3 regions of the Shewanella sp. 10N.286.52.E4 genome follow, and region 1 is predicted to be linked to each of the others. Evidence: predicted binding sites of a transcription regulator. Region 1 holds the regulator's gene; each other region holds the start of a gene.

Region 1 (3,217 bases):
TATCAATGCTACCCATTAAGATTTGTCTGACTTGATCGCTTAAGTCATAAATCGTTAGCTGTGAAGTATCAATGTAGTGATCGACCATTTTAGCGATAGGCTCGAGTAAACGGCCTTCTAATTGAATCGCTTCTTGCAGTGAAATTTGGTTTTTTGACAGAGGGTGTAAACGGCGGGTTTCACTGTAGCGCTTTAACAGCACTTGATCATTAGAATTTAAAAATAGACTAATGATGGTCGTATCGTCAGAAAGTAAGGCTATCTGCTCTTCTAGCACTTTGCCTTGCTCTTCAATATTACGAACGTCGACGCTAATCGCGACAAGGTCGTTATTGCCTTTGAGCTGTTCAAGTAAACTACCAATAAGTGGTAAAGGTAGGTTATCAACACAGTAATAACCTAAATCTTCTAATACCCTTAGTGCTACTGATTTACCTGAGCCTGATCGTCCTGATACGATGACAAGTTTCATGCAGTTATAACCTGATAAAGTTCTGTAGCGTCATGACTCTTTCGAAGTCGCTTAAGGATTAATTTATCGCTCAGTTTTTCAGCCATACTCGACAGCGTACTTAAATGCTGTTGGCATTGATCAGAAGGAACTAACAGCGCAAATAATATATCCACGGGTTTCTTGTCGATAGCATCAAACTCAATGCCTTCTTCACACTTGATCAAAATTGCTATCGGTTCTTCGATATCAGTTAATCGACCATGAGGAATCGCAATGCCATTTCCTATACCTGTACTACCCATTTTTTCACGGGCTATTAAACTTTCAAAAATAGCCTGTGAAGATAGGGTTGGGTACTGGGCAGCCATTAAATCGCTGATAAGTTCCAGTACTTTTTTCTTACTGCCCGGCGTGGCGCAGGTAGTGCACGCCGGCTGCAGAATGGTGCGAAGTTCCATCGTTAGTGTTTAATTAACTTCTCTTTGTGTTTAATTACCTGACGATCTAATTTGTCGATCAGGGCGTCAATTGCAACATACATATCAGCGTTCTGTGATACCGCAAAAACTTCACCTCCTTTGAGGTGTAATTTTGCCTCTGCAATTTGTTGCAGCTTTTGAACATTGAGCACAACGTGAACATTATTGATCTGTTCGAAGTGTCGTTCAAGCTTTGAAAACTTAGTTTGTACATACTCACGTAAAGATTGAGTAATTTCCACATGGTGCCCAGTCAGGTTAATTTGCATATATCATCCTCCAATAACAAAGGCTTATAGGCTTTTGCGTTGGTTTGAGGGAGGGATGAGCATTGCTTCACGATATTTGGCGATCGTACGCCGAGCAACATTGATCCCTTGTTCTGCCAATAGCGTCGCCATTTTACTATCGCTAAGTGGCTTTTGCTGGTTTTCTGCCGCAACAAGCTTTTTAATAAATGCGCGAATTGCAGTAGAAGAACACTCTCCGCCATCATCAGTACTCACATGGCTTGAAAAGAAATATTTTAGTTCAAAAAGTCCCCTAGGGGTGTGCATATACTTTTGTGTCGTGACACGCGAAATGGTTGATTCATGCATTTCAACGGCTTCAGCAATGTCATTAAGTACCATTGGCTTCATTGCTTCTTCGCCAAACTCAAAAAAGCCTTGTTGAAATTGCACAATACAATTAGCCACTTTTAATAAGGTTTCATTGCGGCTTTCAATACTTTTGATAAACCATTTTGCTTCTTGCAAATGACCACGGATAAATTGGCTGTCTGATTGGTTTGCTGAGCCTTTTGCCATTGCTGCATATTGCTGATTCACACCAATTTTTGGCATGTTATCTGGATTTAACTCAACGACCCAACGGCCACTCTTTTTAAACACTGTCACATCTGGAATGACATATTCATCTTTAATAGGAGTGATCTGTAACCCTGGACGTGGGTTAAGCGTTTGAATAAATTGAATCGCTTCGCGTAAATCATCTTCTTTAAGCTTGGTTTTACGCATTAATAATCTAAAGTCGCGGCCTGCAATTAAGTCTAGGTGTTCTGCAATCAGTAGCTTAACGTTATCGATACAAGGTATTTCACTAGGGTATTGGCCCAGCTGAATCATCAAGCATTCGCTTAAATCTCTTGCTGCAACGCCTACAGGATCAAAATGCTGTACTCGTTTGAGTACAGCTTCAACTTCATCGAGTTCAATATCTTCTAGGCCTAAAGCTTGCAATATGTCTTCAGTTGTTTGGGTTAAGTAACCACGTTCATCAACGGCATCGATAATCGCCGTAGCAATTACCAGATCGTTTTCAGAAAAAGGGGTGAGATTTTTTTGCCACTCTAAATGCTCATATAAGCCTTCTGTGGTTTCACCCTGAAAAGGCATATCGTCATCACGAGCCACTGCGCCAGAACCTGAACTTGGTGATGCTGTGTAAACTTCATCCCATGTGGTATCCATTGGTAATTCGTCTGGCATGGATTCTTTGGTTAACGATTCAGTGGTGTCTACGGTTGAGGTGTCTTTTTCAACAGTCACTTGGCTGTTATCACTAAAATCAGTATCGGTTTGCTGGGCGTTTTCTTTTACAGGTTCTTTTGCTTTAGCAAACTCATCTTCGAGCTCAAGGAGTGGATTTGAGTCAAGTGCTTGTTGAATTTCTTGCTGTAGCTCCAATGAGGAAAGTTGCAATAAGCGAATGGCTTGTTGCAACTGTGGGGTCATAGTCAGGTGTTGACCCATTTTGAGTTGGAGTGAGGCTTTCATTTACCGCTTATCCCTAATTGAGTTTCATCATCGCGACTAACAATTGTGTGGGTCTAGCACCTTTTTAAACTGCTTCTAGGCTTAAGCTGAACCTTGGCTTAAGTTCAGTCTAGAACATTGCACTAAAAAGTGGGACTGATACTGGTCGCGACATGCCATATTGTGCACTAAAGAATGCTAACTATAGCTTGAATTGCTCACCTAAGTATACTGACCTGACTTGCTGATTGTCTAAGATTTCAGCAGGCGTGCCTTCTGCAATTAAATCACCGTGGCTAACAATATACGCGCGCTCACATACATCAAGCGTTTCACGAACATTATGGTCGGTAATGAGTACTCCAAGTCCACGATTTTTTAGTTGTTGAATAATTTTCTTGATATCTATCACAGAGATAGGGTCGACACCAGCAAAGGGCTCATCTAGCAGAATGAACTTAGGGTTTGCCGCTAATGCGCGTGCGATTTCAACACGTCGACGTTCACCACCCGATAATGCCATACCT
Region 2 (3,217 bases), on a different contig from region 1:
GCTGCTCAAAAAGATCTCAATACCACAGCAAATAACATTGCCAACGTTAATACAATTGGTTTTAAAGAGTCTCGTGCTGAATTTGCTGATGTTTATGCTAATTCTATTTTTTCAAACAGTAAAACTGCAGTGGGTGGTGGTGCAACCACGACTCAAGTGGCACAACAGTTTCAACAAGGTAGCTTACAATTCACCAGTAACTCACTTGATATGGCTATCAGTGGCGGTGGTTTCTTTGTTACGGCATCTGAAGTGGGTACGCAAGATCACTCATTTACACGTGCTGGTGCATTTAAAGTGAACTCTGAAAGTTTCATGACAGATTCAGCGGGTAACTTCTTACAAGGTTTCCCAGTTGATGCCGATGGTAACTCTACTTCGGTGAGCTTATCGAGTACTGTACCGATTAAAATTCCAGATACTGCTGGTAGCCCTGTAAAAACCAGTAATGTTGGTTTGCAAATGAACTTAAATGTAGGTGAGTCAGCATTAGATCCTGCTAACTTTGATCCAAACGATCCAGATACGTTTAATAACTCAACGTCAGTGACTATTTATGATTCATTAGGTGAGTCGCACATTATGACAACCTATTTCATCAAACCAACAGATGGTGCTTATACCGGTGAGAGTAACTGGGTTGCCTTTTATGCCGTTGATGGCGAGCAGGTCGATATTGATCAAGCAAATGGTGGTTCATACGGTGTAGATACTACCGGCGATGGTATTGCAGATGGTACGGCACTTGCTGAAAATGCATCAGGTTGGAAAGGGTCAGTATTGAAGTTTAATGATGCCGGAGCTTACACAGGTTCAGATCCCGCAACTGTTGAAACGGTCGAGCTGGGTGTCAATGGCGCAAATGTTCTAGGTCCTGGTGCTGATGGTACTCAAAAATTAACTCTTGGTTTTAATAACCCAACACAATATGCTTCACCTTTTGAAGTGACTGAGTTAACCCAAGACGGTACAACAGTAGGTCGTTTAACCAATGTGGGTATCGGTTCTGATGGCTTAGTGACTGCAAGTTACAGTAATGGTTCAACTGAGCCACTGGCGCGTGTTGCACTAGTGCGTTTTGCTAATGAACAAGGTTTGACTCAAGTGGGTAATACCTCTTGGAAAGCGAGCTTAGATTCTGGTGCAGCCTTGGCAGGTGAAGCCAATAGTGGCACGTTCGGTAGTATTCGTTCATCAGCACTTGAGCAGTCTAACGTTGATTTGACCACAGAATTGGTTGACTTAATCTCAGCTCAACGTAACTTCCAAGCTAACTCTCGTACGCTTGAGGTGAATAACACCTTGAATCAGTCAATACTACAAATCCGCTAGTTATCGATTAAGGTTTTGATTAATCATAGAGTTTAGATTTTCAAAGAGTTGCCGCAACGGCAACTCTTTGCCATTTTAATTGACCCCCTTCTTATTAGTACCTCACCAGGTAATCGTTTTATTCCATCTCAAATTCATTAGCTTAGCTTTAATTATTTCTACTTTCATGTGTTGGCACACTGATTGCTAGTTCTGTATATATCTTTTGTTATGTAAAAAGTTTGACGGAGCAGCAAATGGACAAATTACTTTATGTTGCCATGAGTGGGGCAAAGCAGAATATGAATGCTTTGGCTGTTCGTGCCAATAATTTAGCTAATGCCAATACTGATGGTTTTAAAGCTGATCTTGCTCAAGCTCGCTCTATGCAAGCATTTGGTGAAGGTCTACCTACACGTGTGTTTGCCATGACAGAAAGTCCCGGACACAACTTTAATTCTGGCCCGATTAAAACTACAGGGCGAGATTTAGACATTGCAATTAAAGATCAAGGTTGGATTGCGGTTCAAAGTAAAGAAGGTGGTGAGGCTTATACCCGTTCTGGGAGTCTAAGTTTTGACAGTACCGGTTTACTGACCAATGGCCGCGGTAATCCAGTGATGGGTGAAGCTGGGCCAATTGTACTGCCTTTACCAATCGATAAAGTTCAGATATCACCTGATGGCATTATTTCTGTAAGACCACAGGGTGCTACCGCAGATGTGATTGAAGAAGTGGCGCGAATTAAATTAGTCAATCCAGATAATGCAGAAATGATGCGTGGCGAAGATGGTTTATTTAGGCTGACATCGGGCTTAAATGCGCCGAATGATCCTAATGTAACCGTTGAGAGCGGCGCAGTTGAAGGAAGTAACGTTAATGCTGTATCGGAAATGGTGGCGTTAATTGATATTCAGCGTCAATACGAAATGCAAGTGAAGATGATGAAAAATGCCGAAGATCTAGATCGCGCATCCTCGTCTTTAATGAGAATTAGTTAGGAGTAATTATTATGCATCCCGCTTTATGGATCAGTAAAACAGGCCTTGATGCCCAACAAACCGATATTGCTGTTATTTCTAACAATGTGGCCAATGCCAGTACCGTTGGCTATAAAAAGAGCCGAGCAGTATTCGAAGATTTACTCTATCAAACCGTCAATCAGGCTGGTGGTATTAGTGCTGATAACACTAAGTTACCTAATGGCTTAAACATTGGTGCAGGTACCAAAGTTGTCGCGACGCAGAAAATGTTCACTCAGGGCAATATGCTAACAACTGACAACTCATTGGACTTAATGATTGAAGGTCCGGGTTTTTTTGAAGTTGAAATGCCGGATGGCACAGCAGCTTACACGCGTAACGGCCAATTCAGTCTTGATGAAAATGGTCAAATCGTGACTCCAGGTTCAGGGTATGTTTTACAACCCTCTATTACTATTCCTGATGATGCCACTTCAATAACTGTATCTTCAGAAGGTGAAATCTCGGTTAAATTATCTGGCGCGACAGAAAGTACGGTTGTTGGTCAATTGGCGATGAGTGATTTCATTAATCCATCAGGGTTAGATCCAGTGGGTCAAAACCTTTACACCGAAACGGGTTCAAGCGGCACGCCTATTCAAGGCACAGCATCATTGGACGGTTTAGGGGCGATTCGTCAAGGCGCGCTTGAGACATCGAATGTAAACGTGACTGAAGAGTTAGTGAACCTTATTCAAAGTCAGCGAATTTATGAGATGAACTCTAAAGTGATTTCAGCTGTTGACCAGATGATGTCTTACGTAACGCAAAACTTATAACGTTTGATGATTAGGAGAGGGATGATGAAAACATATCTAGTCATAGCATCAGTTATTGTGCTATCAGCTTGTAGCTCAACCCAAAAAAAGCCCATTCCTGACGAT
Region 3 (3,217 bases), on a different contig from region 1:
ACTGCTGCGCCGTATAGCTGAGCACCAAAGTTTGCATCAGCATTTGACAATGGAACTAACATTAAGCCTAAGAAACCACATACACCGTGAACAGAAATCGCACCGACTGGGTCATCAATTTTGATACGGTCAAAACCAACAATCGAGAAGATAACAACACCACCAGCGACAATACCTGTAACAGCTGCCATCAATAATGATGGTGATAATGGGTCAGCAGTAATAGCAACAAGACCAGCTAATGCACCATTTAATATCATGGTTAAATCTGCTTTACCCCAAACAATCTTACAAACAATTAACGCTGACACTGCGCCAAATGCTGCTGCTGAGTTAGTGTTAACGAAGATTTTAGCGACTGCTGAAGCATTTTCTGCATCAGAAACCAATAACTGAGAACCACCATTAAATCCAAACCAGCCCATCCATAGAATAAACATACCTAAGGTTGCCATTGGCAAGTTCGAACCAGGAATTGGGTTTACTGAACCGTTTGCACCGTATTTACCTTTACGCGCTCCTAGTAGTAATACACCGGCAATAGCTGCAGCTGCACCCGCCATATGAACAATACCACTACCAGCGAAGTCAACGAAACCTGCAGCAGATAAGAAACCGCCACCCCAAGTCCAGTAACCTTCAATTGGGTAAATAACGGCTGTCAGTACCACAGAGAAAAGTAGGAAAGACCAAAGCTTCATACGTTCAGCAACTGCGCCAGAGACGATTGACATAGCTGTTGCTACGAATACCACTTGGAAAAAGAAGTCAGACTCAAGCGCATGGTCAGCACCATCTGCTTGTGAACCAATTAGCGAACCAAATGATGGCAACCAACCCGCTTCAACATTATCGACATACATGATGTTGTAACCGACTAACAGGTACATCACACACGCAATTGAATATAAACATACGTTTTTAGTTAAAATTTCTGTGGTATTTTTTGAGCGAACTAAACCTGCTTCAAGCATGGCAAAACCAGCTGCCATCCACATAACTAATGCACCTGAGATTAGAAAGTAAAACGTATCTAATGCGAAACGTAACTCAGTGACTGTCGTTCCTAACGCTGCTAACTCTTCCATTTCAGCCCCCTTATAGTGCTTCGTTATCAAGCTCACCCGTACGGATACGGACTGCCTGTTCAAGATCAGTTACGAAAATTTTGCCATCACCAATCTTGCCGGTATGGGCAGCTGTAGTAATTGCTTCAAGTAATACTTCTAAATTTTCTGCTTTAGTGGCAATTTCTAATTTCACTTTAGGAAGAAAATCAACTTGATATTCTGCGCCACGATAAAGTTCAGTGTGCCCTTTTTGACGACCAAAACCTTTTACTTCAGTTACAGTCATTCCTTCAATGCCCATTCCAGCAATTGCTTCTCGGACATCATCTAATTTAAATGGCTTGATGATAGCGCTGACGAGTTTCATCTCGACCTCCAAAAGTGTGATTGTTATATATTTGTTTCCAATTACAATTCAATCATTAGGCCAAACTTATAAGTACATGTTTTTAAAGGGATATGATAAAAACAATAATATTTATAACGACAAAAACGCACCAACAAAGTGCAGCTCCATTTCAGTGCGCACAAGATTAGCGCAGAGAATTGAGTGCGATGGATTTACTAAAACTTGGTTAAATTGACGAGTTTAGTGGGAGTTTTAAAAGCCAGAATAAGGCGAATGACTAGCGGCAAATAAAAGCGTTAATAAAAGTACCCATAGAATAATAAAGCAATAAATATAAGTGGGTAAAAGATGAGACGGTATAAATATAGTTGGCCCCAATGGCACAAAAAAAGGCCCTCAATTGAGGACCTTTTATCAAATACCTTCGTTAGGTATTTCACTCTTTTCTGTCAAATATAACAATCTAATTCTGTTAATCTAATGACTGATTGTAAAGGTTACAGATTACCTGTTGAAGTGTCTTCAACAGTATCAACAGCTTCTACTGACTCTGTACGTTCTTCAGCCAATAAATCAGCTAATAAACTGTCTACTTGAGTTTTATCTACCGCATCAGTTTCTGTCGCTTCTTCAGCTGCCACAATAACTTCATCAGCTTCTGCTGCAATATCAGCCTCTAAGCTCGTACCTAAATCAGCTAATAATGCTTCCTGATCATCAGCCGCTTCTTCTAAGCCAGCTTCAAACTCTGACGTGGCTTCAGATTGTGCAGCTTCATCTAATTGAGCCAATGCGGTTTCAGCATCAACTACATTATCAAGCTCTGACACGTCTTCAGCTTCTACAACTTCTTCAACGACAACATCTTTAACTGCTGGTACAGATGCTTCATTTTGAGATGCAGGCTGATTGAATTGAGCCATTAATTCTTCTGCTAATTCAGGCTTCATAACTACTGCACCTACTGCAGCAGCTAACACAACACCAGCAACAACAAACTTAGTAGAACCTGACTTTTTCTCTTGCGCTTTTTCTGCCGCAGCTTTAGCTGCTAATTGCGCTTGAGGATTAGGCTGAGGCTTAATTTCAAGTTTAGATTTTGGCTTTGAAGCAGCTTCAGCATCATTGCTTTGTACTGGTGCTGATGTTGCAGCAGTACGTTGATCTTGCGGCGCAGCAGCTTTAGGTTCTGCTTTTAAAACAGGCTCATTCGTTTGAATGTCTGCTTGCAAGTTGTCTCTGATATCAGAAATTGGTTCAGGTTTAACTTCTGGTTTAATCTCAGTTTTGACTTGAGGAGCGTCAACAGCAACATTCGTAATCGGCTCAGCCATTACGTTAACATTACTCACTTTTGCAGCCTGTGCTATCGGCGCCTCTGCAATAGGCGCTTCAGCCTTTGGGGAGGCGTATGCTGGCTCTTCGATAAATGGAGCGTTATATGAAGCAACAGGTTGTTCATCTGCCGCTAATTCAGGTAAAACGCCTTGCTCAGGGCCTTTAGTTCTAGCACCTAAGAATTGACCACCATCATAAATTTCCATTTTATGACTTGAAACATCACCTTCAACTACACCAGAGCTTACGATGACGAGACTGTTACAGTGTAAAGAACCTTTAAACACACCACAAACTCGTAATTCTTGACAGTAAAGCTCACCGTCAATTTCGCCACCTACTTCAATTTTAACTTGGTCTGTTGAACGAATAACACCTTTGACTTGACCAGCAATCAAAGCAGGCCCTTTTACTGTCATTTCCCCATCCAGTGAAGTTTCGGGACCAATAAAAGTCACCC

The links. Region 1 encodes sigma-54, which starts transcription at its own class of promoters, with help from an activator protein. Its sites were predicted from a motif close to GTTGGCACGNNNNTNGNNT; they were not measured.
Region 2: the regulator sigma-54 is predicted to act here: its motif matches at 1,503-1,521, upstream of flgF (flagellar basal-body rod protein FlgF).
Region 3: the regulator sigma-54 is predicted to act here: its motif matches at 1,484-1,502, upstream of AB4153_RS10020 (P-II family nitrogen regulator).

The regions. Positions count from the first base shown of each region.
Region 1 covers NZ_JBFRJJ010000007.1:135,512-138,728, reverse strand. Annotated here, with positions in the region: gene rapZ (RNase adapter RapZ) at 1-472, opposite strand, end outside; gene ptsN (PTS IIA-like nitrogen regulatory protein PtsN) at 469-912, opposite strand; gene hpf (ribosome hibernation promoting factor) at 915-1,202, opposite strand; gene AB4153_RS04505 (RNA polymerase factor sigma-54) at 1,227-2,711, opposite strand; gene lptB (LPS export ABC transporter ATP-binding protein) at 2,893-3,217, opposite strand, start outside.
Region 2 covers NZ_JBFRJJ010000028.1:118,456-121,672, reverse strand. Annotated here, with positions in the region: gene flgE (flagellar hook protein FlgE) at 1-1,332, shown strand, start outside; gene flgF (flagellar basal-body rod protein FlgF) at 1,569-2,312, shown strand; gene flgG (flagellar basal-body rod protein FlgG) at 2,324-3,112, shown strand; gene flgH (flagellar basal body L-ring protein FlgH) at 3,137-3,217, shown strand, end outside.
Region 3 covers NZ_JBFRJJ010000019.1:72,327-75,543, forward strand. Annotated here, with positions in the region: gene AB4153_RS10015 (ammonium transporter) at 1-1,088, opposite strand, end outside; gene AB4153_RS10020 (P-II family nitrogen regulator) at 1,099-1,437, opposite strand; gene AB4153_RS10025 (polymer-forming cytoskeletal protein) at 1,917-3,217, opposite strand, start outside.